One region of the Idiomarina sp. ST10R2A5 genome, then DNA from elsewhere that is predicted to be linked to it. Evidence: predicted binding sites of a transcription regulator. Region 1 holds the regulator's gene; each other region holds the start of a gene.
What was found. The regulator sigma-54, encoded in region 1, starts transcription at its own class of promoters, with help from an activator protein. The targets are predictions, from matches to a motif close to GTTGGCACGNNNNTNGNNT.

Region 1 (4,722 bases):
ATTGCTCGATAACAGCATGGACTAACGTGGGTAGCAGGCTAATTGGTAAATTATCAACGCAGTAAAAACCTAAATCCTCAAGGACCCGCAACGCGATGGTTTTACCTGAACCGGAACGACCACTAACAATGATCAGTTGCATGGCGACTGCTCACCTTTGCCAATAAATAATTGGTATAAGTCTTTGTCGGAGTCAGCCTGGCGTAATGCACGTGTGCAGTCTTTGTCATTCATACGGCGAGCGACAGAAGCTAAAGTCTGCAGATGGTTTTCGTGTTCGGATTCTGGTACCAGAAGCGCGAATATAATATCGACGGGTTGGTTGTCGATAGAGTCAAACTCAATCGGCTCATCTAGCGTGAGTAATACCGCAACCGGGTGGTTAGCATTGGGTAATCGGCCATGAGGAATTGCGATACCTAAGCCAATTCCCGTACTGCCCAAACGCTCACGGTTCAATAGGCTCTCAAAAATGTCATGGCGGGTAATGCCGGACAACTTAGGAGCTACGATTTGACTAATGGTTTCAAGCAGTCTTTTTTTACTTGCGCCCTCGACTGCACACTTGGTGCAGTCGGGGCTTAACAATTCACTCAGTTGCATGGATTAATGTTGTTTCATTTTTTCTTTGTGTTTAATCACCTGACGGTCTAGCTTATTGATTAAACCGTCGATGGCCGCGTACATATCGTCGTGTTTTGCGTCGGCAAAAATTTCACCGCCATTCACGTGCAGCGTAGCTTCCGCTTTTTGAATCGTTTTTTCAACATTTAGGATGACGTGAACATTAGTAATGTGGTCAAAATGTCGTTCCAGCTTGGCAAATTTTGTGTCTACGTAGTCACGTAAAGCTTCAGTAATATCGATGTGGTGACCGGTCAAATTAATTTGCATAACGTCTTCCTTCTTGCAGTTAACAAAGTTACAAAAGACTTTTGCGTTGGCTCGATGATGGAATGTTTAACGATTCCCGATACTTCGCAATTGTCCTCCTTGCTACTTGGATACCTTGTTCAGCTATCAGTTCAGCAATTTTGCTGTCACTTAACGGTTTACTGCGGTTTTCTGCAGCGACCATCTTCTTAATTAAAGCACGTATTGCAGTGCTTGAACACTCACCACCGCCCTCAGTACTGACATGACTTGAGAAAAAGTATTTTAACTCAAACACGCCCCGCGGACAGTGTAAGTATTTCTGTGTTGTCACCCGCGAAATGGTGCTTTCGTGCATATCCACCGCTTCGGCGACATCGTTTAAAACCATAGGCTTCATGGCTTCTTCGCCATGCTCAAAAAAGCCTTGTTGGCGTTGCACTATGCAGTTGGCAACTTTTAGCAACGTGTCATTGCGACTTTCCAGGCTTTTTATAAACCAACGCGCTTCCTGCGTGTGGTTTTTTATGTACTGGCTGTCTGCTACTGACTTAGCTGCTTTACTCAAGGCCGCGTATTCTTCATTGACCTTTAATTTAGGTACGCTGTCGGGGTTCAATTCGACCATCCAACGCCCATTTTTTTTTGTCACAGCGACATCAGGAATGACATATTCAACGGGTTGTTGTGCAACTTGCTCACCCGGGTGGGGGTGCAACTGCTGAATCAAGCGCATGGTCTGACGCAAGTCGTCTTCCGAGAGCTTTAATTTACGCTGAATGGTGCGAAAATCCCGGCTGCCCAGTAAATCCATATGTTCAGTCACTAAACATAGAGCAATTTCTTTGTACTCAGTGTCGTCGCTTAGTTGCCGCAATTGGATGGCAAGGCATTCGCTGACACTGCGTGCTCCCACACCTATTGGGTCGAAGTGCTGAATGCGTTTAAGCACCATACAAACTTCTTCTGTTTCCACTTCCGGAAGGCGCACCGCTTCAATAATCTCATCAACATCGGCCATTAGATAGCCGTTGTCGTCTATGGCTTCGATAATGGCTTCAGCTATGGCGGTGTCTTCCTCAGAAAAGTGGGAAAGCTGCATTTGCCAAAGTAAGTGATCTTGCAACGACTCACTGGTCGAGCCCTGGTAAACTTCAAAGTCACCGTCAAAAGACTTACCAGAGGACGCGGCCCCATTAACCGGTGTCTGGCTGGAGTAGGTGTCATCCCAACTGCTGTCTACCGGTAACTCGTCCGGCATTTCCTGAGTTTTTATAACGTCTGAGGTTTCTCGCTGACTGTCATCCCGCTCTTCGATATTTCGGGTTTCGGAATTGTCAGCTTCGTTGCTGGCATCGCCTTCAACTTCTAATAGAGGATTACTGTCCAGTGCATCCTGAATTTCAGCCTGAAGATCGAGCGAGGAAAGCTGCAGCAGGCGAATGGCCTGTTGAAGTTGTGGCGTCATGGTCAGATGCTGACCAATTTTTAGCTGCAGACTTTGCTTCATAATGACTGTCCCGGTTTCACGTTATAAGGTGAACTGCTCACCGAGGTAAACGTCTTTAACCTGTTGATTCGATAATATACTTTCTGCATCCCCACTGGCAATAAGTTCGCCATGACTAACGATATAGGCGTGTTCACAAACCGATAGGGTTTCACGAACATTATGGTCGGTAATCAATACGCCAATACCGCGTTGCTTTAAATGCTCAATGATTTTTTTGATATCAATGACGGATATGGGGTCGACACCAGCGAAAGGCTCATCTAAAAGAATAAAAGTGGGCTCTGCTGCCAGGGCCCTGGCTATTTCAACCCGTCGGCGCTCACCGCCTGACAGACTCATTCCCTGGCTGTTGGCAATGTGCCCAATATTAAACTCTTCGAGTAAGGCATCGAGCTGTTCTTCTCTGTCGTTGTCTGATAACGCTTTGCGGGTTTCTAAAATGGCCATCAGGTTGTCACGTACGGTGAGCTTTCTGAAAATAGAAGCTTCCTGTGGCAGGTAACCAATACCTCTGCGCGCCCGCTCATGCATTGGCAGTAAAGTGAGGTCGTTATCATCCAGTAAAATCTGGCCTTTATCGCTGTTAACCAGTCCGACAATCATATAAAAGGTGGTTGTTTTACCGGCTCCATTCGGCCCTAATAATCCAATAACCTGTCCCTGGCTCACCTCCAGGCTAACGTCTTTAACAACCTGGCGACTTTTATAGCTTTTGGCTAAGTGTTTAACTCGTAAGGTTGCCATATTAAGGGTTCTCGTTATTTTTCTCGTTGGAGTCAGTTTTTGCCTTTGGCGTAAAAATGGTGATGACGCGACTGTCTTCTTCACCGGAACTGGTCGCGGTTATGGTTTGTTTGTCTAAATCATAGGTGATGAGATCACCACTGGAACTGCTGCTACCCTGAGAAATACGGGCTTTTCCGCTAAGCTCCAGGCGCTGCTCCGATTGAAAATAGGTAATTTTGTTGGCCTCTGCGTTTATCTTATTGCCATCATCCAGAGTCTGGCTGTAAGTAGCAGGAGTGCCTTCTGCAACAAAAGTATCGGCTTGTTCTGCATTCTCGCTGGCCGAGGCTTCAAGTCTGTCTGCTCGGATTAATAACGACCCCTGACGAATAATGACATTGTCAGTTAAAACTAGCCGGTTGTTTTTAATGTCCAGCTCTTCCTGGCTCGACTCTACCTCCATAGGCTGACTAAAATCGGACTTACCCTGAGCCATAACTGCACAAGGCACCAAGGCAATAAGAGTAAGACTACTCAGCAGGCTGGAAAATCGTTTTAACATGTCTTTTTAGCTCCATTCGTTCAGCTTTCAGGTCAGCACTCATTCCGTTACCACGAATTAATAGCCGGGGTCCGTGAATGCTCACCGGGTGTTCGGTGCTCATTGATTGATTTTTCAAATCAACAATCAGGTACTCGGTTAACACTTGTTTAATTCGAGTATCAGGCTCTAACGCAAGGATTTCAACATCGCGCTCTAAAATAAGAGTTTGATCATCGTAGAAAGTCCCCTGTGCAGAGCTAACCTCCCAAATTTCGTCACCTTGTTCTGAGAAGACAGTGTACGTAGGCTGCTCGAGTTCGGTTAAGCCTATTTGATTATAATGCGACATCTTCTCTGACTTGATTTTATGTGCGAGTAAGCCGTCACTCTCAAAAATGCGGGTTTCCAGACCAAAAGCAGTGAAATCTGGTCGCATCATGCGGGTTGCGGTGGCATTATTGTCGTCTGCATCATCACCAAAAGGGCGCCAGACAAGCAAAAGCCCGGCACCGAATAGCAGAATAAGAATGACAGTAACTCGTCGGCTCACACACTGGCTCCTGTTGCTAGGTGCAGTTGGCCCTGACTGAGCATGATGAGATCGCAGACTTCGCGTACCGCTCCGTATCCACCGTGACAACGGGTAATATAATCGGCTTGCTGCTGCACCGACGCGTGAGCATCCTGTACTGCAATACCCAGGCCGGCTACCTTAATCAGAGCTAAGTCGGGGGTATCATCTCCCACATAGGCGACTTGTTCGGTGCTCAAATCCAACTTCTTCAGCAGCTCATTAAAAGCTGCTGTTTTGTCGTTCTGGCCCTGATAAATGTGACCAACATCTAAATGTTCCATGCGGTGCTCGACAATGCGTGAGGTTCTGCCGGTTATGACCGCGGTCTCAACACCGGACTTCTTTAACGCTTTCATGCCAAATCCATCACGGGTATGAAATGCCTTGAGTTCCTCACCGTCGTTGCCTAAATAGATTCGACCGTCAGAAAAAACGCCGTCCACATCCAGTACCAGTAACTTAATTTCGGAAAAACGGCTAAACAGGCTTTTA
Region 2 (4,722 bases), on a different contig from region 1:
CAAGCGAATATCGCTAATAACCAAATCCAGGGTTGCAGCGGCTTTTTTAAAGCCTTCAACACTGCCCCAGGCGGTTACCTTATAGCCTTCAGCCTCAAGCTCTTCAACAAGCAGTTCCTGTAGAGCCGGATCATCCTCAATTACACCTATCATGGCTTTTGCTGCTGTCATTTACTGCCTCCGTTTTTAACCGCTTGCCGAACGCATTGTGCCGATAAACTCAAAATAACCCGACAACCGCCATTTGGGTTATTGGTCAAAGACAATTCACCACCATGATCATTCAATACGTGCTTAACGATGGTCAAACCCAGACCAGTCCCTTTACCTTGTGGCTTATTGGTTTCGAACGGTTGTAATGCTTTATCTTTCATTGCATCAGGTAAACCCTCTCCGTCATCATCTATGGTAATGACGACGCCATCGTTGGCGTACTCAGCCGCGACAGCAACCTCAGATTCAGCTGCCTGCAGGCCATTGCGCAGTACGTTTACTAAGGCCAGTTCGAGCCGCTTTATGTCAACTTTAAGAATGACATCGACAAGCTCTTTAATTACCACGCTGGCAGAACCTTTGTCCTGCTCAAACTCAATGCTGGTCATTGCTGTTGTCACCAGGTCTCGCAGGGAAATGCTTTCTCTTTGCTGCACCGGCGTTCTTGAAAATGCCAGCAATTGATTCACCAGTCCGGTAAGCCTTTGTACCTGACCCCTGACGGCCTTAAGTTGTCGCTGGCTGTCATCGTCTTTATGGTTACGTAATAATCGGCTGGCGCGTCCATCAATAACAGTAAGCGGCGCTCCTAACTCATGGGCAACACCACTGGCTACACTGCCAATAGCTGCCATTTTTTCCTGTTCCCGCAATGCTCGCTGCAAGGACGCTTCGTGCTCCCGCCGCTGTTCTAACTCCTGCTCCGCTTCAGTAATGCTATCCAGCATCCGGTTAAACCCCCGGGCAACATCCTGAAGCTCCGAAGGCCCGGCGGGGGTCACTCGAGTGCTTCGATTTCCTTTTGCGACTTGCAGCATTGCGTCTTTTAGTGCCACCACATGTCGCCCAACACCGCGATAATGACCAAATACTAATACTGCAATAGTGATCAGGCCAAATGCAGCCCAGCTCAGCCAGGCATATTGACTCAGCGTCTCAAAAGACTCATCGAAGTCACTGGCCCGCCTGTTTATTTGTAATAAACCTATAATGCGACCGCCACGATCAACAATAGGAAGGAACTGAGAAAAAACATCACGACCTTCAACACGTCGATAGTCGTCTTGTTTCACACCCGTCTGAACGGTTTGCAGCGCCAACTGGCTGTTGCTCAAGTCAGTCTCGGTGATACCGGCTTCAGCTACCTGCTGACCATACACATTGTATACCGATGCCCCGTACACCCGGCCAATATTGAAGACTGAATCCAGGTTAGCCTGAACCGTTGCTAAGTCGTTATTAAGTAGTGCATCGCTTATGGGTAAGCTAATGGCCCGTCCCAGCAGTTCTAAGTCACTTTTTAAACGCTCATTGGCTTCGTCAGATGCAACCTGCAATCCAACACTTATCGCCACGCCCGAAATCAATAACATAGGCACAACGACATACATTAAGAGCCTTCGTTGCAGGCTGGATAGTGGCCAACTGTATCTTTTTGTCACACTGCCTCCTTTGACTGTGTACTAAGGATACACATTTTTGGGCTGACTTTCTGAGCGCTAACTGAAAAAAACTAAAAGTATATTAAAATCAACAAATTAAAAAGTTGGCACAGTCTTCGCTTTAGTTAGGGCGTTAATAAAAACTGATAAATTCAATTAGGAGATTATCATGCAAAAGACAATTATCGCATTAGCAACTGTATTCGCACTGGGTAGTACTGCAGCAATGGCTCAACAGCAGCAATCGCAGGATCCTATGGCTCAGCAGAAGCAACAGCAAACTCAGAAAATTTCTGAAGGTATGCTGGTTAAATTTGTAACCGCTATGGAAGACGTTCAGGGTGTTACTGAAAAATACCGTGACCAGTTCCAGGAAGCTGAGAACCAGGAAGAAGCTCGTGAAATTCAGCAGTCTGCACAGGAAGAAATGATTGCAGCCGTTGAAGATGCAGGCCTTACTCCGCAAGAATACAACATGATTATTCAGCAGGCACAAAACGACGAAGAGTTACGTGCACGCTTAGAAGAACTGACAGGTGAAGAAAACTCTTAATCGTTAGTTCCATTTAATACAAAGCCCGCGGCTCTTTCTGAGTCGCGGGCTTTTTCATTTGAAGTTTAAACAGCTTCCCCTCACTTAATCCATTTAGCATCAAACTTTCGATTTTTTTCAAACTTTTACACTATATTATCTTGATCACATGTTGATTTAATGTAACAAAAGATGCTGTGTTGTTGATTTAACACACAAAATCGATAAAAACTCCCGGGGGGGGAACATAATAATGAAAACAAACTTTAAATACTCGCTATGTGCATTAGCAATAGGAGCCGCATTCGCGTCACCGGTCAGCTTTGCGCAGGATCAAGAGAATCAGGCAGAAGATGACGCTCTTGAACGCATTCAGGTCACAGGCTCCAGAATTTCACGAACTGATATGGAAGGTGCGTCTCCTGTCGAAGTTATTGACAGGGAAAGCATTGAAGCCTCAGGTTTTAACAACTTACAGCAACTCTTAGAGCGCTTACCATCGGCTGGTGTGGGGACCTTTTCAACTCAAGGTAACAGTCAGGACACTACCGCGAACGGCGCCGCTGCAATTAGCTTGCGTGGGTTTGGTGCCGACTCAACACTGGTCTTACTGAACGGTCGTCGCGTAGCCGTTTCTTCCTTTGCCGAAGGTGTGGCGAACTCCTTTGTCGACATTAACTCAATTCCTGTCGCGGCTATTGAGCGCATCGATATTCTGAAAGACGGCGCTTCCGCAATTTACGGCTCTGACGCTGTAGCTGGTGTCGTTAATATTATTTTAAGAGATGACTTTGTCGGTACAGAGCTAACGGCCAGTCACGGTGGAACAACCGGTGATGCTAACTACGAAGAAACCAGCATGAGTCTGGTCTGGGGCACAGGTGGAGACGACAGCAATACCACCATGATTCTGGATTACTGGAAAAACACCTCGATTACAGGTGCCGAGTTTGGTCGTAATGGCACAGCGAATCAAAGTCCGTGGGGTGGTAACGACTTCCGTTCATCACGCGGTTTTCCGGGAAGTTTTATTGTTGACGGTGAAGAGCAACCGGATCCGGATTGTCCAGAAGATTCACTGGTTGGAACACGCTGTGTATTTGACTACGGTCCTTATGCGCAAATTTTCCCGGAAGCTGAACGCGTAGGTGCTATTATCCAGTCTCGTAAAGAGTTTTCGCGAGACGTTGAGGGCTATATCGAAGTAGCCGCTCAGCATAACCGTTCAAAAGCCGGTGGCGCACCGACTCCGTTAGACGCCGATGCCGGACTCTATGTCCCGGCTGATCACCCTAACAACCCTTGGGGTGAGCGTGTCGATATCAACTTTTTCCGGACAGTAGATGCCGGTGCCCGTATTTGGGATGTTGAATCCGACACTTTACGTTTTATTGCGGGCTTACGCGGAGACTTAGACGGTTGGGTCTGGGATGTCTCTTACCAAAAAGGCCGCAGCGAAGGAATGCAAACGGGCTCACGTGAACAAGGGTGGGTGCGTACTGACTTTTTGCAGGAGCAAATTAACGCTGGCAACTACAACCCATTTGGCGGCACCATTAACGACCCTGAAGTCATTAATGACATTACGACGTCACTGGTACGCCGAGGCGAATCACACCTGACCGCAGTTGATGCCAGTATTGCCGGGGAAGCGTTCCAGTTGGGTGAGCATTGGGTCTCCATGGCAGCGGGTCTTGAATACCGTGAAGAAGACGTATTTGACCAACCGGATGATCAGTTCCAGCGTGGTCTTATCTTTGGTACCGAGTCGGTGCAGGCCGAAGCTGAGCGCGACCAGTGGGCTGCTTATGTCGAATTTCTCATTCCAATTACTGATCAGTTAGAAGCAACTGTTGCCGGTCGTTACGATGACTACAGTGACTTTGGCTCAACCTTCAACCCACAGTTTAAGTTGCAGTGGCGTCCGACTGAAGACGTGACGTTACGTGCATCATACGGCGAAGGTTTCCGTGCTCCGTCACTGGCACAAATTGGTCTGGGTCCATCGCAGGTTTCAACTTTCTTTGTTGATGAGTATCGTTGCGAAACCGATGGGGAAAGCTGTGTACCACTGGATTACACCATTGTATTCTCCGGCTCTGAAGAGCTGCAGCCAGAAGAGTCATCAAGCTATAATATTGGTGGTATTTGGCAGGTCACTAACGCGTTTGATATCTCTGCTGATTACTGGTCAATTGAACAAGATAACAAAATTGTTCAAAACGACTTTGAGAACGTTTACAACGAGCACTGTAACAACCAGAACAGCGAAGTCTGCGAACGCCGTGACCCGCTACCAGGAGACGAGCTGGGTGAGTTGGCTGTTCTTTACAACACCTACGTTAACCTTTCCAGCCAGGAAGCCGCAGGGGTTGATTTTTCAGCAAACTATAACTGGCAACTACAAGACATTGGCGATGTTCGTTTAGGTCTTGACTGGTCTTACATGAGCAAGTTCGAGAAAGACGGTATCGACTATGCCGGCGAGTACGAGTATCCAGAGCACCGCTGGACAGCCCGTGCAGAATGGGGCCG
Region 3 (4,722 bases), on a different contig from region 1:
GGGGCCGTTCTAAGTGTCGTTGCTTTGATTGTCATGTTGGTGTGGACTTCAACTCATGGCGATGCTTTTCATGTTGTGGCGGTGAGTATATACGGTGCGAGCCTTATTCTGCTTTATACTGCCTCGACGCTATATCACGCATTTCCCTGGCCAAAAATTAAAGCGGTGTTTCAGCAGTTAGATCATGCCGCTATTTATGTACTGATAGCCGGTACTTATACGCCGTTTGCATTAATTAACCTGAGGGGAGCCTGGGGCTGGACGCTGTTAGGCGTAGCCTGGGGTATTGCGCTCTTGGGTGTCGTTCTTGAACTTGGCATGAAAAAGCGAATAAAGTGGCTGTCGCTGAGCTTGTATCTTGGTATGGGCTGGATGGCGCTTATAGCGATTAAGCCCATGATTGATAATGTGGATGCTGGTGGCTTGATGTTACTGGTTGCCGGAGGTCTGGCATACACCTTTGGTGTTATTTTTTATGTCTGGAAAACGTTGCCGTACCATCATGCTGTTTGGCATTTATTTGTATTAGCCGGCAGTGTTTTTCACTTCTTTTCTATTTTCTACTTTGTGTTGCCTCAACCGGACTTATTGTCAGTGAACGGATGAGCATGAGCCGGATAATAGACAATAAAAAAGCCCACTATGAAGTGGGCTTTTTGCTATCTAACTAAAATGAATTAGCCGTTCTTCGGTTCACGACCTAAACGTTTACGATCGTTTTCTGTCAGAGCACGCTTACGGATACGAATAGATTGTGGTGTTACCTCAACCAGTTCGTCATCGTTAATGAACTCAAGCGCCTGTTCCAGTGTTAAACGAATAGGCGTACTCAGCGTTTGCGCTTCATCCGTACCAGAGGCACGAACGTTGGTTAGCTGCTTACCCTTCAGACAGTTTACTGTCAGGTCGTTTGAACGGTTATGAATACCAATGATCTGGCCTTCATAAACTTCATCACCGTGCGATGCAAATAACTTACCGCGTTCCTGCAGATTAAACAGTGAGTAAGTCAGAGCTTTACCCTGGGCATTTGAAATCAGTACACCGTTACTACGCTGACCAATGGTGCCGCCTTTGTGCGGGCCGTAGTGGTCAAACGTATGGTACATCAGGCCAGTACCAGAAGTTAATGTCATAAACTCTGTCTGGAAGCCAATCAAACCACGGCTTGGTACTTCAAAGTCGACGCGAACGCGACCTTTACCGTCTGGTGTCATGTTGGTCATTTCGGCTTTACGTAAGCCTAATTTTTCCATAACGGCACCCTGATGCTGCTCTTCAATATCAACCGTCATGGTTTCGTAAGGTTCCAGTTTTTTACCATCTTCGTGCTTGATAATAACTTCCGGACGAGAAACGGCTAACTCGAAGCCTTCACGGCGCATGTTTTCGATAAGAACACCTAAGTGCAGCTCACCACGGCCTGATACACGGAAACGGTCCGGGTTATCAGTTTCTTCAACGCGCAGTGCGACGTTGTGAACCAACTCTTGCTGCAAACGCTCAAGAATTTGACGAGAGGTAACAAACTTACCTTCTTTACCCGCGAAAGGTGAGGTGTTGACCTGGAAGGTCATGGTTACAGTAGGTTCATCGACGGTTAGCGGCTTCATTGCCTCCGCTTTACCAACCGCACAAACGGTGTCGGAGATTTTTAATTCGCCCAGACCGGTAATAGCGCAAATGTCGCCTGCTGCTGCTTTGTCGGCTTCAATTCGGTCCAGACCTAAGTAACTAAAGACTTTACCAATTTTGCCGCTGCGTTCTTTGCCGTCAGCACCAACAATAGTAACTGGCTGGTTAACTTTAACGCTACCACGGGTAACACGGCCGATACCGATAACGCCTAAGTAGCTTGAGTAATCCAGCTGTGACACCTGCATCTGCAGGTCACTTTCGGGGTCTGCGTCCGGGTGACTTACCTTATTAACGATAGTTTCGAACAATGGCGTCATGTCGCCATCCTGATCGTCTGCGTCTAATGATGCCCAGCCATTAAGTGCTGATGCATAAACAACCGGGAAGTCCAGCTGCTCGTCGGTAGCGCCGAGGTTGTCAAACAAGTCGAAGACCTGATCCATAACCCAGTCTGGGCGAGCTCCAGGACGGTCAACTTTGTTGATAACCAAAATTGGGTTAAGACCGTGAGAGAAGGCTTTCTGCGTGACAAATCGAGTTTGAGGCATAGGGCCGTCAACGGCGTCAACCACTAACAATACAGAATCCGCCATAGAAAGTACGCGCTCAACCTCGCCGCCAAAGTCGGCGTGTCCTGGAGTATCCAGAATGTTAATGCGGTAATCTTGCCAGTTAACCGCGGTGTTTTTGGCGAGGATAGTAATACCACGTTCTTTTTCAAGATCGTTGGAATCCATAATACGGTCTTCTATTTCGCCACGGCTTTCTAACGTGCCGGATTGTTGCAACAACTTGTCGACTAGGGTGGTTTTACCATGGTCAACGTGCGCGATGATCGCGATGTTGCGTAATTTTTCTATATCAAATACCTGAATTGTCATTAAGAACTGCCTGTAGTTGTCCGGGAGCGAAACCCGTCCAAGGGGTTTTGTGAAAAATAGCGGCGTATTCTACCTTTTTGAGTTGGATTAAGAAAGGGCTGATTGTTTTTTGTCCATTATATTTTCTTTTCCTTTCTCTTTGTTTTGCACCAAAAATGTGCGATATGCGCTATACTGGTGCATATAAACTTTTAAAAGAAGACTGAATTTAACTTAATAGTATGAATATAAAGGGAAAGTTCAGTTGGCACAGGCTTTGCTATACTTAGGCTGTATTTTTAGACGCTGTCTACGGAGGACAACATGTCAGCTAATAAGATTTTCGATACCATTAAAGAACACGACGTAAAATTCGTCGACTTACGCTTTACCGACACCAAAGGTAAAGAGCAGCACGTCACTATTCCGGTGTCGCAAATCGATGAAGACTTCTTTGAAGAAGGCAAAATGTTTGATGGTTCATCTATTTCCGGCTGGAAAGGGATTAACGAATCGGACATGGTGCTAATGCCCGATAATGAGTCTGCCGTTCTGGACCCGTTTACTGATGAAATCACCCTGAATGTCCGCTGTGACATTCTTGAGCCTGAAACCATGCAAGGTTACAGCCGTGACCCTCGTTCAATTGCTAAGCGTGCAGAAGAATTCCTGCGCTCGTCAGGTATCGCCGACGAAGCTTACTTTGGCCCTGAGCCAGAATTTTTCCTGTTCAATGACGTTCGTTTCCACACCGATATGAGTGGTTCGTTCTACAAAATTGATGCAGAAGAAGCGAAATGGAACTCTGGTCGTGAATATTCAGAAGGTAACCTGGCTCACCGTCCTGGCGTAAAAGGCGGTTATTTCCCGGTACCTCCGGTTGACTCTGCACATGACATTCGCGGCACTATGAGCCTGGTTATGGAAGACATGGGCCTTGTTGTTGAAGCGCATCATCATGAAGTAGCCACTGCTGGTCAAAACGAAGTAGCAACTCGCTTTAATACTCTGACATCTAAAGCTGATGAGATGCAGGTTTACAAATACGTTGTGCATAACGTAGCGCACTCTTATGGCATGACAGCAACCTTTATGCCGAAGCCACTGGTTGGTGATAACGGTTCTGGTATGCACGTGCATATGTCTCTGAATAAAGGTGGCGAGAACTTATTTGCCGGTGACCAATATGCAGGGCTTAGCGAAACGGCATTGTATTACATTGGCGGTATTATCAAGCACGCTCGTGCTATTAACGCCTTTGCGAATGCTTCAACTAACTCGTACAAGCGTCTGGTTCCTGGTTTTGAAGCTCCGGTAATGTTGGCTTATTCAGCGCGTAACCGCTCGGCTTCTATTCGTATTCCATTGGTTTCCAGCGCCAAAGGTCGCCGTATTGAAGTGCGTTTCCCAGACCCAAGTGCCAACCCTTACCTGGCCTTTACTGCATTGCTCATGGCGGGTCTTGACGGTATCCGTAACAAGATCCACCCGGGCGATGCAATGGACAAAGATTTATACAATCTGCCTCCTGAAGAAGCGAAAGACATCCCGACGGTTTGTCACTCCCTGGAAATGGCTCTGGAAGCTCTGGATAAAGACCGTGACTTCCTGAAACAGGGCGGCGTTATGGATGACGACATGATTGATGCTTACATTGATCTGAAATATAACGAAGTAGAGACATTGAAGAAGACTACCCACCCGGTAGAATTCGATATGTACTACAGCGTTTAATGGCGAATTATCGGGTGAGGCTTTTAGCCTTGCCCGATTGCACCAATACGGTGCATAACCCTTTCCTGCCTTCGTGAATAACAACGCGCTACTTAACCAATTACTCACAGGCATACTCATCCTTGATGACCGCCTGACCATTCGTTATGTCAATTCATCCGCGGAATCGTTGCTGGATCACAGCGCCAAGCGACTATTAGGTGAACCGTTTAGCGCCGCGTTTTATCATTGTTCTCTGGCGTCGGAAACATTAATAGAATGCCTGAATAGTGAGCAAACTGTGCTGAATGCGGAAGTTCATTTTGCACTGCATTCCGGTCACGATATTCGTGTGGAAACCAGTATTCAGACAGTTGATCAAGAATTTGGCCGGGCATTGTTGCTGGAACTCAAACAAGTTGATCAATTGCGACGCATCAACCAGGAAGATCAGCAACGTAATCAGTTATTTGCGACACAGCATTTATTGCGCGGTATGGCTCACGAAATA

Region 2: ACP7FG_RS12640 (DUF4168 domain-containing protein) is a predicted target of sigma-54. The motif match lies at 1,759-1,777, and genes of this name have one in related genera.
Region 3: glnA (glutamate--ammonia ligase) is a predicted target of sigma-54. The motif match lies at 2,763-2,781, and genes of this name have one in related genera.

What each region holds. Positions count from the first base shown of each region.
Region 1 is NZ_JBNIEX010000002.1:341,663-346,384, reverse strand. Features, by position in the region: gene rapZ (RNase adapter RapZ) at 1-142, opposite strand, end outside; gene ptsN (PTS IIA-like nitrogen regulatory protein PtsN) at 133-603, opposite strand; gene hpf (ribosome hibernation promoting factor) at 607-894, opposite strand; gene ACP7FG_RS04230 (RNA polymerase factor sigma-54) at 923-2,383, opposite strand; gene lptB (LPS export ABC transporter ATP-binding protein) at 2,405-3,130, opposite strand; gene lptA (lipopolysaccharide transport periplasmic protein LptA) at 3,132-3,674, opposite strand; gene lptC (LPS export ABC transporter periplasmic protein LptC) at 3,643-4,206, opposite strand; gene kdsC (3-deoxy-manno-octulosonate-8-phosphatase KdsC) at 4,203-4,722, opposite strand, start outside.
Region 2 is NZ_JBNIEX010000013.1:21,552-26,273, forward strand. Features, by position in the region: gene ACP7FG_RS12630 (sigma-54-dependent transcriptional regulator) at 1-171, opposite strand, end outside; gene ACP7FG_RS12635 (ATP-binding protein) at 168-1,655, opposite strand; gene ACP7FG_RS12640 (DUF4168 domain-containing protein) at 1,825-2,208, shown strand; gene ACP7FG_RS12645 (TonB-dependent receptor) at 2,441-4,722, shown strand, end outside.
Region 3 is NZ_JBNIEX010000006.1:130,740-135,461, forward strand. Features, by position in the region: gene trhA (PAQR family membrane homeostasis protein TrhA) at 1-606, shown strand, start outside; gene typA (translational GTPase TypA) at 678-2,519, opposite strand; gene glnA (glutamate--ammonia ligase) at 2,823-4,232, shown strand; gene glnL (nitrogen regulation protein NR(II)) at 4,306-4,722, shown strand, end outside.